DNA from 2 places in the Methylobacterium sp. CCH7-A2 genome. Region 2 is predicted to be linked to the other one. Evidence: predicted binding sites of a transcription regulator. Region 2 holds the regulator's gene; the other holds the start of a gene.
What was found. The regulator LexA, encoded in region 2, represses DNA repair genes until DNA is damaged. The targets are predictions, from matches to a motif close to TGTTCNNNNTGTGTTCNG.
Positions count from the first base shown of each region.

Region 1: the regulator LexA is predicted to act here: its motif matches at 4,877-4,894, upstream of rmuC (DNA recombination protein RmuC).

Region 1 is NZ_LSKN01000122.1:39,609-47,630, reverse strand. Features, by position in the region: gene AX750_RS10680 (DUF805 domain-containing protein) at 106-585, shown strand; gene dapE (succinyl-diaminopimelate desuccinylase) at 528-1,730, shown strand; gene AX750_RS10670 (hypothetical protein) at 1,786-2,376, shown strand; gene truA (tRNA pseudouridine(38-40) synthase TruA) at 2,397-3,134, opposite strand; gene fmt (methionyl-tRNA formyltransferase) at 3,134-4,063, opposite strand; gene def (peptide deformylase) at 4,219-4,806, opposite strand; gene rmuC (DNA recombination protein RmuC) at 4,927-6,111, shown strand; gene AX750_RS10645 (OsmC family protein) at 6,124-6,633, opposite strand; gene AX750_RS10640 (ABC transporter ATP-binding protein) at 6,729-7,511, opposite strand; gene AX750_RS10635 (ABC transporter permease) at 7,523-8,022, opposite strand, start outside.
Region 2 is NZ_LSKN01000289.1:149,410-157,431, reverse strand. Features, by position in the region: gene AX750_RS21970 (ATP-binding protein) at 1-520, shown strand, start outside; gene AX750_RS21965 (aminodeoxychorismate/anthranilate synthase component II) at 557-1,207, shown strand; gene trpD (anthranilate phosphoribosyltransferase) at 1,262-2,275, shown strand; gene trpC (indole-3-glycerol phosphate synthase TrpC) at 2,283-3,110, shown strand; gene moaC (cyclic pyranopterin monophosphate synthase MoaC) at 3,107-3,604, shown strand; gene glp (gephyrin-like molybdotransferase Glp) at 3,604-4,815, shown strand; gene lexA (transcriptional repressor LexA) at 4,925-5,665, shown strand; gene AX750_RS21935 (ComEC/Rec2 family competence protein) at 5,676-7,934, opposite strand.

The DNA of each region.
Region 1 (8,022 bases), on a different contig from region 2:
GCTCTTTCACGAACCGGCGCTGCACGACGGCGTTAACCTTTTATTCACCATATCCTTCCGGGGCGGCCGCAAGCGTGCCACAACGGCATCATCGGAGCCTGATCGATGACCCTTGTCCGCCTGCTCACCGACTTCGACGGCCGTATCGGCCTCGGCCGCTTCTGGCTCGGCAGCGCCGTCGTCGCGGTCGCCCTGTTCGGCCTTCAGCAGGCTGCACCAGGCCTGTTCGGCCATGGATCCGAGCGCGCCGTGGCCTTCGCGCATGCCTTTGCCCTCTTCCCCTGGGCCGCGCTGGCCGCGAAACGCGCGACCGACCGCGGCAGCAGCGGCCTCTACGGCATCATCCTGGTCTGCGCGATCGTGCTGCCGGGTCAGCTCCGACCCCTCCTGCCGATCGCCTGGGCGCCCTCGCTCGATACGATTTCGCTGATCGCCTGGCTCTTCGCGCTGGTCGATCTCGGCCTGATGCCGTCGGCTCGTGACGAGGAGCCGCTTGCGGCCGGCGGGACCGATGCTAAAGCGGGCGCATGGACACACAGCCCCGCGACCTCCTCGCCTTCGATCCCCTCGACCCCGTCGCGCTGACCCAGGCGCTGGTCCGCTGCCCGTCGGTCACTCCGGCGGAGGGCGGGGCGCTCGGCCTCATCGCCGAGCTGCTGGCGGCCGAGGGCTTCACGGTCGAGCGGCCGGTCTTTTCGGCGGCCGGCACGCCCGATGTCGAGAATCTCTATGCCCGGATCGGGCGCGAGGGCCCCGTCTTCGTCATTGCCGGCCATACCGATGTCGTGCCGGTGGGAGACGCCGGCGCCTGGACGCGCGCCCCCTTCGGCGGGACGATCAGCGACGGCATGCTGCATGGCCGCGGAGCTTGCGACATGAAGGGCGGCCTCGCCGCGATGATCGCGGCGGCGCTCCGTTTCCGCCGCGAGAACCCCGACGCTCCAGGCTCGATCGCGTTTCTCATTACGGGCGACGAGGAGGGACCGGCTGTGAACGGCACCGTCAAGCTGCTCGAATGGGCGCATGCGCGGGGCGAGCGCTTCGACCATTGCCTGCTCGGCGAGCCGACCAATCCGGCGACCATGAGCGACATGATCAAGATCGGCCGACGCGGCTCGCTGACCGGGCGCCTGACCGTCCATGGCAAGCAGGGCCATGTCGGCTATCCGCATCTCGCGGAGAACCCGATCCGCGGGATGGTGCGGCTGCTCGCGGCGCTGGAAGCCACCGCACTCGATAAGGGCACCGCACATTTCGATCCGAGCAATCTGGAAGTCACGACGCTCGACGTCGGCAATCCGGCGACGAATGTCGTGCCCGCGCAGGCCAGGGCCGTCTTCAACATCCGCTTCAACGATGTCTGGACGCCGGAGACTCTCGCGGCCGAGATCGAGCGGCGCCTGCGCGAGGCCGCCGGCAACAGCGTTCGCTACGAAATCGTCTTCGAGCCGACCAATGCGGTCGCGTTCCTGACCGAACCCGGCCCCTTCGTGGCGATGGTCGCCGATGCGGTCGAGGCCGAGACCGGGCGGCGGCCGGCCCTGTCGACAACCGGCGGCACGTCGGATGCGCGCTTCATCAAGAGTTACTGCCCTGTGGTCGAGTACGGCGTGGTCGGCCAGACCATGCATCAGGTCGACGAGCGCGTCGCCGTGGCGGATCTTCTGACCCTCGAGGCGATCACGCATCGCCTGCTGACGAGCTATTTCGCCGCTGCCGGAGCCGATTGACGAGCTTCAGGCGCTGACCCATAGTCATCTTAGACGAAAGTCTAAGGATGGTGGGATGAAGCTCGCGGCCGATGACGTGACGCGCTCGCTGCGCGCCTCCTGGCAGCTGATGGGGCGCGGCGCCGAGGCGCTGGAGGATCTGGAACTGACACGCGGCGGATTCTGGCGCTCTTTCGTCGCCCTGCTGCCGCTGACGCTGCCCGCCGCGATCGCCCTGCTCGCGGCGCTGAGAATTCATGCCGGCCTGCCCAATTCGGCGGGGCTGTTCACCGCTCCGGGCCTGGCGCTGGCGGTTTTCGGGGCGACGCTCGCGAGCATTCTGGCCGTGCCGGCGCTGCTGTTCGCGCTCGCTCCGCATCTCGCGCAAACACCGCGTTTCACCGCCTTCGTCATCGCCTGGAACTGGGCGGGAATCCTGGCGGCCGGTTTGGTCGCCGTTCCGGCTACGGTGTTCGCGATCGGATGGTCCACACCGGGCCTCGCGCTGCTCCAGACGCTCGCCTTCGCCGCCATCGTGCTGCGGCTGCGCTATTGTGTGGCGCGTGCAGCCTTCGGGGCCGGGAGCGGGGTCGCCACGCCCGTGCTGCTGGCCAGCATCGTGGCGGATTACGCGATCCTCCGCTCCTTCGGCTTCATCATCTTCTGAGGCGGCGAGCCCCGACGGGCTTAGTAGTCTACCCCCGCCAGATAGAGCCCGCAGGGCGGCGCCAGCGCCGCGCACTGCGAACGATCCCGCGCCGCCAGCACTTGGCCCAGCTTTTTCTCGGGCCAGCGTCCGGCGCCGACCATCTTCAGGCAGCCGACGATCGAGCGGACCTGATGGTGCAGGAAGGAGCGGGCATGGGCATAGACGACGATCTCCTCGCCCTCGCGGCGGACGTCGAGCCGGTCCAGGGTGCGCATCGGGCTGTTGGCCTGGCACTCGGCGGCGCGGAAGGTGGTGAAGTCGTGATGACCGAGCAGGGCCTTGGCCGAGCGGTCCATCGCTTCGTGATCGAGCTTTACCGGGACATGCCAGAGCCGGTCGCGGTCGAGCGCCGGCTGGGCGCGCCGGTCGAGGATGCGGTAGATGTAGTAGCGGCGCTTGGCCGAGATCCGGGCGTCGAAATCGTCAGGCACGGCCTCGGCGCAGCAGACCGCGACCGGCAGGCGCTTGAGGCGGGCGTTGCTGGCATCGCGCACGACATCGGTGCGCCATTCCTTCTCCAGATCGACATGGGCGACCTGATGAGTGGCGTGGACGCCGGCATCGGTGCGGCCTGCGCAGTGCAGCCTGACCGGATGGTTGCAGAACGCTTGAATCGCTTCCTCGACGCTCTGCTGTACGGACGGGCCATTGAGCTGCCGCTGCCAGCCCGAGAAGGGCGTGCCGTCATATTCGATGACGAGCTTGTAGCGCGGCATCAGAGCTTCTGGCCGGCGGAGAGCCGCGCCCCGCGCAGGAACTCGGCGCCGCTGACCGGCCGCCCGCCGGCCCGCTGGACCTGAAGCAGCTTCACCGCCCCTTCCGCGCAGGCGACGGTGCCTTCGTCGTCGAGCAACATGCCGGGCTCGGCCGCGCCGCCGGCGAGTGCCGTGCGCAAGACCTTGAGCCGCTCGGGGCCCTTGCCGAGATCGATCTCGGCAAAGGCGCCCGGAAAGGGCGCGAGCCCTCGGACGAGATCGTGGACCTGCCGGGCCGGGCGGGCCCAGTTCAGCTTCGCCTCGGCATTGGCGATCTTGGCGGCGTAGGTCACGCCCTCTTCCGGTTGCGGCGTGAACTGCAGGCCGCCGCGCCCGAGCGCGGCGAGCGCACGGACCATCAGATCGGCGCCCAGCGGCGCCAGCCGGTCGTGGAGTTCGCCGGAGGTCATGTCGGGGCCGATCTCCAGCCGCTCGACCATGCCGACGGGGCCGGTGTCGAGGCCCGCCTCCATCTTCATCACACAGACGCCGCTCTCGGCATCGCCGGCCATAACCGCACGCTGGATCGGCGCGGCGCCACGCCAGCGCGGCAGCAGCGAGGCATGCAGGTTGAGGCAGCCGAGCTCCGGAATGTCGAGGATCGCCTGTGGCAGGATCATGCCATAGGCGACGACGACCGCGACATCGGCCTGATGGGAGGCGATCTGCTCGGCCACCTCGGGCGTCTTCAGGGTCGAGGGCGTGAAGACGGGGATGCCGAAGCGCTCGGCCGCCCTGTGCACCGGCGAGGGTTTCAGTTCGAGGCCCCGTCCCGCCTGCGCCGGGGCGCGGGTGTAGCAGCTGACGACCTCGTGCCCCTGGCCGATGATTTCGGTCAGCGTCGGCACCGCGAAATCGGGCGTGCCCATGAAGATGACGCGCAAACTCATACGCTGGATGTTACCTCAATCGCGCCCGCCATTCCGGGCGTAGCAAAGCGAGGACCCGGAATCCATCATAGGATGCCTGAGCCCTCCGATGGATTCCGGATCGGCGCCGCTGGCGCGGCTCGTCCGGATGACGGCGGCTTGCTCTCGCTGTCCCGTCACCCCTCGCGTCGCGCCTGCTTGGCGAAGCGCTTGGTGACGCGCTCGCGCTTGAGGCGCGAGAGATGGTCGATGAACAGCACGCCGTTCAGATGGTCGATCTCATGCTGGATGCAGGTGGCGAGCAGGCCGTCGGCCTCGATCTCCTGCCGCTGTCCGTCGAGATCGGTGTAGGCGACCCTGACCGAAGCCGGCCTCTCGACCTCCTCATAATATTCCGGGATCGAGAGGCAGCCTTCCTCGTAGACGCTGCGCTCCTCCGAGGACCAGGTGATCTCCGGGTTGATGAAGGCCATCGGATTGCGCGGCTGCCGGTCGCGCTTCTCCTGGCTGTCGGCTGCGTCGGAAGTTTCGTCCTCGCCAGCAGCGGCGTCCTCCGGCTCAGGCGCGCGCTTGGCCACGTCGAGCGTCACCACGCGCTTGGGTACGCCGATCTGGATGGCGGCCAGCCCAATCCCGGGCGCGTCGTACATCGTCTCGAACATGTCGGCGACGAGGGTGCGGATCTCGGGCGTGATCTCGGCCACGGGGGCGGACACCAACCGAAGCTGGGAGTCTGGCAGGATGACGAGCGGGCGGATGGCCATGGGGCTGTGTCTGCGCGGTTTCTCGGGTGGTGGACGGGCCACATAAGCGCTCGCGCATCGCGGGTCAAACCGTTCCGCTTTCGTTCGAATTGATTCACCCGAATCGGCTATCCTGCCGCGATGACAGAGATCGCTTTCACCCTCCTCGACCGGCCCGTGACCTGGGCGCAGGCCGCGCTCGGCTTCGGCGTCTCGACGCTCGGGCTGCTCCTGCTGCTAGCGCTGTCGGCCTGGCGCGGCAGCCGCAGACGGGCGCTGGAGGCGCTGATCGCCGCCGAGCGCGCCCGCGAGACCGACGACAAGGTCGCCGAGATGAACCGGCTCCAGGCGGAGTTGACCGGCCGGATGCAGACCATGGCCGAGATCCTCTCGACGCGGCAGGGCGATCTCGCACGCCTCGTCGCCGATCGCATGGAGGGGCTGCGCCATCAGGTCGGCCAGGGTCTGGAGCAGAATGTCCGCCAGACCACCGAAAGCCTGGGCAAGCTGCAGGAGCGGCTCGCGGTAATCGACAGCGCTCAGAAGAACCTGACCAGCCTCACCTCCGAAGTGGTGACGCTGCGCGACGTGCTCTCCAACAAGCAGGCGCGCGGCGCCTACGGCCAGGGTCGCATGGAGGCGATCATCCGGGACGGGCTGCCCGGCGCCTTCTTCGCCTTCCAGCCGCAGCTCTCCAACGGCAACCGGCCGGACTGCCTGGTGACGCTGCCCGGCGACGGGCGCGGGCTCGTCATCGACGCCAAGTTCCCGCTGGAGAGCTTCACGCAATTGCGGGAGGCCCGTGGCGAGGAGGCGCGAAAGGCCGCCTCCGCACGCGTCCGCAACGATGTCGGCGTGCACGTGAAGGACATCGCCGAGCGCTATTTCCTGCCCGGCGAGACCCAGGACCTCGCCCTGCTCTTCGTGCCGTCAGAATCGATCTATGCCGATTTGCACGAGCATTTCGACGATGTGATCCAGAAGGCGCATCGCGCGCGGATCATGATCGTCTCGCCCTCGCTGCTGGCGCTCGCGATCCAGCTCATGCAGTCGCTGGTGCGCGATGCGCGGATGCGGGAAGAGGCGCAGGTGATCCAGAGCGAGGTCGGCAAGCTGCTGGCCGATGTCCGGCGGCTGGCCGAGCGGGCGGAGAAGCTCGATCAGCATTTCCGCCAGGCGCAGGACGATGTGGCCGGGCTGCGCACCTCGGCCGGCAAGATCGCCAGCCGCGGCGAGCGCATCGTGGCGCTCGATTTCGACGAGGCGAAGGGCGAGCCGACGCTGCCCTTCGCCGAGGGTTTGACCCTGAAGAAGGCCGCGGAGTGAGCGGCCGGGCGATCAGGCGACCGAAAGGGTCGCGCTGATCTCGGGCTTCACATTGAGCGTCTGGAAGACGACGCAGTAGCGCTCGGTCAGCTTCAGCAGCGTGTCGAGCTTCTCCTGCGGCGCGTCGGTCTCGACCTCGAAGGACAGCCGGATCGCCTTGAAGCCGACCGCGGCGTCCTTGGCGACGCCGAGCGTGCCGCGGAAGTCGAGATCGCCCTCGGCATGGACGACGCCCTTCTTCAGCTCGATCTCGAGCGCGGTCGCCACCGCCTTCAGGGTGACGCCGGCGCAGGCGACGAGGGCCTCCAGCAGCATGTCGCCCGAGCAGAGTTCGGCGCCTGAGCCGCCAGTGGCCGGGTGCAGCCCCGCCAGCGCGATCGCACGGCCGGTCTCGACCTTACAGGCGATATGCTGGTCGTCGAGTTCGCCCTTGGCCTTCAGGGTGACGACGGCCGCATTGGGGTCCGAACGGTAGGCGTCCTTGAGCGGGGCCTGCAGGGCGCGAAGAGCGGTGACGTCCATGGTGTCAGAACCTCAAGTCGAATGAACCTGTGGGATGCGCTGATAGAGGCTCGAGCGGTCACAGGCCACCGGAAAGCGATGCCCCGTGACGCGACTCACCACCACATCCCGGCCGTCTCCGCGGCCTTCTGCTGGTGCGGGGCCTCGTCACGCAGCGAACGATCCAGGCTGCGCAGCACCTCGCGCTTGGCGGCCTCGAACGCCGGCGAGAGCCGGTCGCGCGGGCGGGCGAGCGGGTTGTCGAATTCGTCGAAGATGCGGCCGGGCTTGGGCTGCATCACCACGATCCGGTCCGCCAGCGTCACCGCCTCCTCGACGTCATGGGTGACCATGACCACCGTCGGCCGGCTTTCGACCCACAGGGCGAGCAGGTGGCCATGGAGGCTGGCGCGGGTGGTGGCGTCGAGCGCGGAGAAGGGCTCGTCCATCAAGAGCAGCTTGGGGCGCGTGACGAGGGCGCGCGCGATGGCGACGCGCTGCTGCTGACCGCCCGAAAGCTCGCGCGGCCAGCGCCGGTCATAACCGCCAAGGCCCACCCGCACGAGCGCGTTGGTGACCAGTCCCTCCCGCTCGAAGGCCGAGAGATGCGAGAGACCGAAGCCGACATTCTCCGCAACCGAGAGCCAGGGAAAGAGTCGCGGCTCCTGGAAGATCACGCCGACATCGGCGCGCGGCTCGGCGATCGTGTCGCCGTCGAGCAGGATGCGCCCGGCGCTCGGCCGGTCGAGGCCGGCGATCAGCCGCAGCAAGGTGGTCTTGCCGCAGCCCGAGCCGCCGACGAGCGCGAGAATCTCCCCCTGCGCGACGTCGAGCGTGATGGCCGACAGCGCCTGCGTGCCGTCGGCATAGGTTTTCGACAGGGTCTCGAAGCTCAGCATCGAGGGCTCACTCAGAGTTTGTCGCGGGCCGTGTCCTGCCAGGCGAGAACCGGCCGCGTGAGGGCGACGAGCAGGCCATCGGCCAGCTTTCCGAGGACGGCGAAGCTGATGATGGCCGCAATGATGGTGTCGGGCCGGCCGAGCTGCTGGCCATCGACGAGGAGGTAGCCGAGCCCTTCGCTGGCGCCCATGATCTCGGCCGCGACCACGAACATGAAGCCCAGCCCCAGCCCCGAGCGCAGCGCGGTGATCCAGGCCGGCAGGATTGCCGGCAGCAGAACCCGTCGCGCCATCGCCAGCCGGCCGAGCCGGAAGACACGGCCGACCTCGACGATCTTGCGGTCGATGCCCTGGATCGCCGCAGCGACCCCGAGATAGACCGGGAAGAACACGCCGACCGCGATCAGCGCGACCTTCGACGCCTCGAAGATGCCGAGCCAGAGGATGAAGAGCGGCACCCAGGCGATCGAGGGGATGGCGCGCAGGGCCTGAAGCGTCGGGTCGATCAGGC
Region 2 (8,022 bases):
CGAGCGCGAGGCGATCATGGCCGAGATCCTGCGCGAGCTGATGGCCGATCCAGAGGCCCGCTCGCGCCAGGTCGCGGTGCTCTACCAGGATTTCACCGTGCGCTGCCGGATGCGCCGGCTCGGCCGGACACAGCTCAGCCTCGACGAGTTTCGCCGCCGGCTCGCCGTCGCCAAGGCCGGCGCGAGCGACGAGATCACCGGCTCGGAGACCTGGCAGGCGGCGGTCGAGGCCTCGCTCTCCCTGCCCGACGATCTGCACGGGCTCTTCCTGTTCATCGCACGGGCCGCGATGGAGGGAGCGCCCTGCCCCAGCGACGCCGAGCTGGCGCAGGTCTACGGCAGCCATTCGCCGAGCCGCGCGCGCCGGCTGATCGCCTATATCGAGGAGCGCGGGCTGATCGTCTGCCATGTCGATTTCCGCGGGCAGCGGACGCTCGCTCTGCCGACGATCGGCATCGAGACGGCGCCGGGCCAGGGCTCGGTCCGCACCGCCGGGATGCCGCGGGGCGCGCGCGTCTGAGGCGCGCAACCTTGACCAGCCCGCCCCCGACCGTGCATGACCGGAGCCCGAAATCCGTGGCTCGAGCCGATGCGCATCCTGCTGATCGACAATTACGACAGCTTCACCTGGAATCTGGTCCACCTGATCGGCGGGCTCGGGGCCGAGGTCGAGGTGCGTCGCAACGATGCGCTCACCGTCGATGCGGCGCTCGCGGGCGACCATGACGCGATCGTGCTGTCGCCCGGCCCCTGTACGCCCAACGAGGCCGGCATCTGCCTCGATCTCGTCCGCGAGGGGGCGCAACGCAAGCCGATCTTCGGCGTCTGCCTCGGGCTGCAGACGATCGGCCAGGTCTTCGGCGGCGACGTGGTGCGCGCACCATTGCCGATGCACGGCAAGGTCTCGGCCGTCCAACATAGGGCGCGGGGTCTGTTCCGCGGCATCAACGGCCCGCTGCAGGCGACGCGCTACCATTCGCTGGTCGTCGCCCGCGAGACCTGCCCGGCCGATCTGACGATCGAGGCGGAGACGGAGGACGGGCTGATCATGGCGCTGTCGCATCGCAGCCTGCCGGTCCATGGCGTGCAGTTCCACCCCGAGAGCATCGCCTCCGAGCACGGCGCCACGATACTGCGCAATTTCCTCGACCTCGCGGAGCGATGGCAGCGCGACCATGCCCCCGCCGCGCTCGTCGAAGCCGACTGAACGCCGGCCCGCACAAGCCGCCTTTCCCGATCGCCCGTTTTCCGCAGAGTCATCATGGACGATTTCAAGCCCTTCATCGCCAAGGTCGCGACCGGCGCCTCGCTGTCGCGGGACGAGGCGCGCGACGCCTTCGACACCATCCTCTCCGGCGGCGTCACCAATGCGCAGGCGGCCGCCTTCCTGATGGCGCTGCGGGTGCGCGGCGAAACCACCGAGGAGATCACCGGCGCGGTCGGCGCGATGCGCGGCAAGATGCTGACGGTCGAGGCGCCCGCCGACGCCATCGACATCGTCGGCACGGGCGGGGATTCCTCGGGCTCCTACAACGTCTCGACGCTGGCCTCGATCATCACCGCCGCCTGCGGCGTGCCGGTCGCAAAGCATGGCAATCGCGCCGCCTCCTCGAAGACCGGCACCGCCGACGTGCTGATGGCGCTCGGCGTCAAGGTCGGGCTCGATCCGGCGGCGACGGCGCGCTGCATCGCCCAGGCCGGTGTCGGCTTCATGTTCGCGCCGACGCATCACGCCTCGATGCGCCATGTCGCGCCGGTGCGGGTCGAACTCGGCACGCGCACGATCTTCAACCTGCTCGGCCCGCTCTCGAACCCGGCCGGCGTCAAGAAGCAGTTGATCGGCGCCTTCTCGGAAACCTGGCTGGAGCCGATGGTGAAGGTGTTGGCGAGCCTCGGCTCGACGCGGGTCTGGGCCGTTCATGGGTCCGACGGGCTCGACGAGATCACCACGACGGGTCCGACCCGCGTGGTCTCGCTGGACAATGGCCGGATCGAAAGCTTCCAGATCTCGCCCGAGGATGTCGGGCTGGCCCGCGCCAGGCCGGAGGATCTGCGCGGTGGCGAGCCGGCGCAGAATGCCGAGGCGCTGCGTGCGGTGCTCGACGGGCAGAAGACCGCCTTCCGCGACATCGCCGCCTTCAACGCCGCCGCGGCACTGCTGGTCGCCGGCCGGGCGGGCGATCTGCGCGACGGCTTCGCGCAGGCGAATGCGGCGCTCGACAGCGGCAAGGCCAAGGCGACCTTGGCCGCCCTCGTCGCCAGCTCGAACGCGTGAGGCCCTGATGAGCGACATTCTCGCGAAGATCGAGGCCTATAAGCGCCAGGAGATCGCGGCCGCCAAACTGGCGATCCCGCAGGACCGGATCGAGGTGCTGGCGCGTGACGCCGGGCCGACGCGCGGCTTCGCCGATGCGCTGGCCGCAAAGCACACCGCCGGCCAGCCGGCGCTGATCGCCGAGATCAAGAAGGCCTCGCCCTCCAAGGGGCTGATCCGCGCCGATTTCGACCCGCCCGTGCTGGCGCGCGCCTACGCCGCCGGCGGGGCCGCCTGCCTCTCCGTCCTGACCGATGGCCCCTCCTTCCAGGGCCGGCCGGAATTCCTGCTGCAGGCGCGCGCGGCCTCCGTGCTGCCGGTGCTGCGCAAGGATTTCCTCTACGATCCCTATCAGGTCTACGAGGCGCGGGCCTGGGGGGCGGACTGCATCCTGATCATCATGGCGGGCGTCGACGACGCCACGGCGCGCGCGCTGGAGACCACCGCCTTCGATCTCGGCATGGATGTGCTGGTCGAAGTCCATGACGACGCCGAACTCGACCGCGCGCTGGCGCTGAAGAGCCGCCTGCTCGGCATCAACAACCGCGATCTGCGCGATTTCACCGTCGATCTCGCGGTGACCGAGCGGCTGGCGCCGCGCGTGCCGGCCGACCGGATCGTCATCAGCGAGAGCGGCATCTTCAGCCATGGCGATGTCGGCCGGCTGAACGGGGCCGGGGTCAGGACCTTCCTCGTCGGCGAAAGCCTGATGCGACAGGCCGATGTGACGGCCGCGACGCGCGAACTGCTCACGGGCCAGACATCACAAGCCAAGACGCAGGAGAGCGCCGCGTGAGCGCACTCAGCCATCTCGACGCGCAGGGCCAGGCGCATATGGTCGATGTCGGCGACAAGGCCGAGACCTCGCGCACGGCCATCGCCGAGGGCTGCGTGGTGATGCAGCCGCAGACGCTGGCGATCGTGCGCGCGGGCGACGCCAAGAAGGGCGATGTGCTCGGCACGGCGAGGCTCGCCGGCATCATGGCCGCCAAGCGCAGCCATGAGCTGATCCCGCTCTGCCACCCGCTGCTGATCACCAAGATCGCGGTCGATCTCGAGATCGACGAGGCCCTGCCCGGCATCCGCGTGCGGGCCGAGGTCAAGGTGAAGGGCCAGACCGGCGTCGAGATGGAGGCACTCACCGCCGTCAGCATCGCCTGCCTGACCGTCTACGACATGGTCAAGGCGGCCGACCGCGGCATGCGGATCGAGGGCATCCGGCTGACCCACAAATCCGGCGGCAAGTCAGGTGTGTTCCAGGCCGACGCCTCCCCAGGGGGACCGGTCTGATGGCGCTGACGCCGGTCCCGGTCGCGCTGCGCGCGCTGCTCGACAGCGTGCCCGGCCGCACGCCCATCGAGACCCTGCCGCTGGCGCAGTGCGCCTGGCGCGTGCTCGGGGCCGATCTCGCGGCGCTCAGGACACAGCCGCCCTTCGCCAATTCGGCCATGGACGGCTATGCGGTGCGGGGCGACGACCTCGTGCCGGGCGCCGAACTGCGCGTTCTCGGCGAATCCGCGGCCGGGCGCTCCTTCGACGGCAGCGTGGCCGCCGGCGAGGCGGTCCGGATCTTCACGGGTGCGCCGATCCCCGAGGGCGCCGACACCATCCTGATCCAGGAGAACGCCGACGGTGTCGGCTCGGCCGCGATCACCGTTCGCGAGGGCGCGCCCAAGGGCAAATTCATTCGCAAGGCCGGGCTCGACTTCAGCGAGGGCGACCAGCTGCTCGCGGCCGGCACCCGGCTCGACAGCGCCGCGCTCGGGCTCGCCGCCGCCGCTGGCCACCCCGCGCTTGCGGTGCGCCGCAAGCCGCTGGTGGCGATCCTCGCCACCGGCGACGAGCTCGTGCTGCCGGGCGAGCCGGTCGGGCCCGACCAGATCGTCGCCTCCAACTCGTTTGCGCTGGCCGCGCTGGTCGAGCAGGCGGGCGGGAGCGTGCTCGATCTCGGCATCGCCCGCGACGACCATGCCGATCTCGCCGCCAGGATCGGGCAGGCGCGGGACGCCGGCGCGGATGTGCTGGTGACGCTGGGCGGCGCCTCCGTCGGTGCCCATGATCTCGTCCAGGAGGCGCTGAAGCGCGCCGGCATGGATCTCGGCTTCTGGAAGATCGCGATGCGGCCGGGCAAGCCGATGATGACCGGCCGGCTCGGCCCGATGGTCGCGATCGGCCTGCCGGGCAACCCCGTCTCCTCGATCGTCTGCGGGCATCTCTTCGTGGTGCCGGTGATCGAGGCCCTGCTCGGCATGCCCTCGCCCGAGCGCGACCGCAGCGAGCCCGGCTTGCTCGGGCGCGACATGCCGGCCAATGACGAGCGCGAGGATTATTTGCGCTCCAGCCTCGTCCTGACCGAGGCCGGCTGGGAGGCGACGCCGTTCGAGAGGCAGGATTCCTCGATGCTCGGCCTGCTCGCGAGGGCGCAGGCGCTGGCGATCCGCCCGGTTTTCGCGCCGGCGGCCCGCAAGGGCGATCCCTGCCGCTTCATTCGTCTGCGATAGGTCGCGGGCTGGCGCATCGGCTTGCGGAACACAACGCGAACGGGTATGGTGTTCGTGATTTGTTTCGAATCTGCGATGATCGGCAGATTTCAGAGCGCCGGCGGGGATCATGCTGACACGCAAACAGTTCGAACTGCTTCGCTTCATCCATGAGCGCCTGCGCGAGAGCGGCGTCCCTCCCTCCTTCGACGAAATGAAGGACGCGCTCGACCTCAAGTCGAAATCCGGCATCCACCGCCTGATCATGGCCCTCGAGGAACGCGGCTTCATCCGCCGCCTGCCGAACCGGGCACGGGCGCTCGAAGTGATCAAGCTGCCGGATGGCGCGGGTGGTGGCCTCCAGGGCGGCGCGCGCCGCTTCAATCCCTCCATCGTCCAGGGCGGGCTCGGCAAGGAGACGCCGCCGGCCAAGGACGGGCTGCCCGGCCGGGCGCGCCCGGTGGAGGCGATGCCGGAAGACGCCCGCAACACGATCGCGATCCCTGTCATGGGCCGCATCGCGGCGGGCACGCCGATCTCGGCGATCCAGAGCCGCAGCCACAGCGTCGCCCTCCCCGCCGACATGCTCGGCTCCGGTGAGCATTTCGCGCTGGAGGTCCGCGGCGACTCGATGGTCGAGGCCGGCATTCTCGACGGCGACACGGTGGTGATCCGGCGCCAGGACACCGCCAATACCGGCGACATCATCGTCGCCCTGATCGACGACGAGGAGGCGACGCTGAAGCGGCTGCGCAAGCGGGGCTCCTCGATCGCGCTGGAGGCAGCCAATCCGGCTTACGAGACGCGGGTGCTGGGACCGGACCGGGTCAAGATCCAGGGTCGGCTTGTCAATCTGATGCGGCGCTACTGACGGGCCGGCGCTAGGGCAGGCGCTCGGTATCGGGCGCCTCCTCGGCCGGTGGCGGCCCAGCCGGGCCCGCAGTTGTCGGCGCGGGCTGGGGACGCCGGCGGCTCCAGGGCCGGTCGCCCGCATCCTGCGCCGCGTGGTTTTGCCAGCCGGAGCGAGTCCGAACCAGGGCTGTCGCGCCATCGCGCTGCAACGTCATCCGGTCGATCAGCCGCGCGCGGCAGGCCGCCGTCCAGGGAATCGGCGTCACCACCACATCGGCGCGGCGGCAATCCTCGATGATGGCGAGCCGGTCCTGCGCATAGGCGATGCTGTGGCCCTCTCTCGTCATCAGCACGCAGCCGCGCGGATCGCAGGCCGCGCCCTTGCGCAGCGACGGGTCGTCGGGCTGGCGGCCGTCGCCATCCGCCGTCAGCCATTGCTGCAGGACGAAGCGGCTCGGCTTGCCGGCGATCACGAGCAGGCCGTCCTTGCCGCGCACCGCGAGGCCCGAGCCGTCGCGCTCGATCAGGATCGCCGGCTTCTCCGGTTTGGCCGCGACGGCCACGCCGCCGACCAGCGGCAGGATCGCCAGCAGACGCAGCTTCGTCGTCCACAGCGTCGCCCAGAGCAGCGCGGCCGAAAAGCAGCCGAGCGCGGCCGGGCCGAAGGCGGCGAGCACCAGGGTCGAGTGATCGATGGTCGCGACCCAATGCGCCAGTTTGAGCACCACCTCCGAGGCCAGGCCCATGAGCCACCAGGCCGGCGCGTCCAGCCCGAAGGGATAGGCGAGCACCCCGAAGACGGCGGCCGGCATGACGAAGAGGGAGACGAAGGGCAGAGCCAGCGCGTTGCCGAGCAGGCCGAAAGGGTTGAAGGTCTGGAAATGATAGGCGCCGAAGGGCGCCGTCGCCGCCGTCGCCAGCAGGGTCGTGACGACGATGCCGGATGCGGCGACCCAGAGCGGGCGCAGCGGCCAGGGCAGTGCGGGCGGCGGCTGCAACCGGCCGCGCTCCTCCCAGCGCTCGGCAAAGGCGATCAGCGCCGCCACGGCACCGAAGGACATCTGGAAGCTCGGCCCCAGCAGCGCCTCGGGCTCGCGCAGCAGCACGATCATCGCCGCCAGCGCGAGGTTGCGCATGCTCAGCGCCGGGCGGTCGACGAGGATTGCGCCCAGCATCACCAGCGTCATGATCAGCGAGCGTACGGTGGCGACCTCCGCTCCCGAGAAGACGCAATAGGCGACCGAGCCCGCCATCGCCGCGAGCGCGGCGAGCTTCTTGACCGGCAGGCGCAGCGCCACCGTCTGTGACAGGGCGAGCAGCGCCCGCACCAGCCAGAAGATCGTCCCGGCGGCCAGCACCATGTGCAGGCCCGAGATCGAGACGATGTGGTAGATCCCGGCCGCCCGCAGATCGGCATTGGTGGTTTCGGTGATCAGCCCGCGCTTGCCGGTGACCAGCGCCGCCGCCATCGCCCCTGCCTGCCCGCCGGCGACCGAGGCAATGCGCTGGGTCAGGGCGTTGCGGGCGCCGTCGATCGCCGCCGCCAGGCGCAGATCCCAGTCGGGCGGATGCGGCGGCGGGCTGAGCGCGATCTTGCCCGAGATGCTGCCGACGGCGCCGATGCCGCGGAAGAAGGCGTCGCGCCCGAAATCATAGCCGCCCGGCCGGGCCGGCCCCGGCGGCGGCAGCAGCCGCGCCACGGCCGCGACATGGTCTCCGGGCGCCACGGTCCCGGAGCGGATGTTGACGCGCACACGCTTCGGCCAGAACGGCCGGTCGAGCCCGGCGATCCCCGTCACGCGGATGACGAGCCGAGCGCCGGCATCGCGCGCCTCCACCGATTCCACGAAGCCTGAGACCTGGCCGACGCGCGGCCGCTCCAGCATCGGGGCGGCGATCGTCGCCGTGCGCCAGGCCGCCGCAGCGAAGCCGGCAAACAGGGCGGCGACAGCGAGGCACACCCAGGCCGGCCGCGGGCGCCCCCGCAGCAGGATCGCGCCAGCCGCGGAAAGCGCGAGCCCCGTCAGCGGCGCCCAGAGCGCCGGTTCGGCATCGGCGGCGAAATAGAGCAGGATGCCGATGCCCATCGCGACCGGCAGCCAGAGGAAGAGCCGGCGCCGCTCGGCCTCGCGCGACAAGGCGGCGAGCACTGCGTCGCGCCATTCGCCCAGCGCCAGTCCGAACCTGATACCGCCGAAGCGACCGTCCGGCCGGTGCCATACGAGGGCGGCCGCCAGCGCCCCGCGCCGCGGCACCCGCTCCCCCTGCCCTGGCGGCTTCGCCGTCATGGCCTGCCCCCGTCCTGCGCCGGCGCGCCGGGCTTCGAACTGGCCCTTAACGGCGGCGGCTCAGGCATGTTACAGGGGCCGCGCCGGA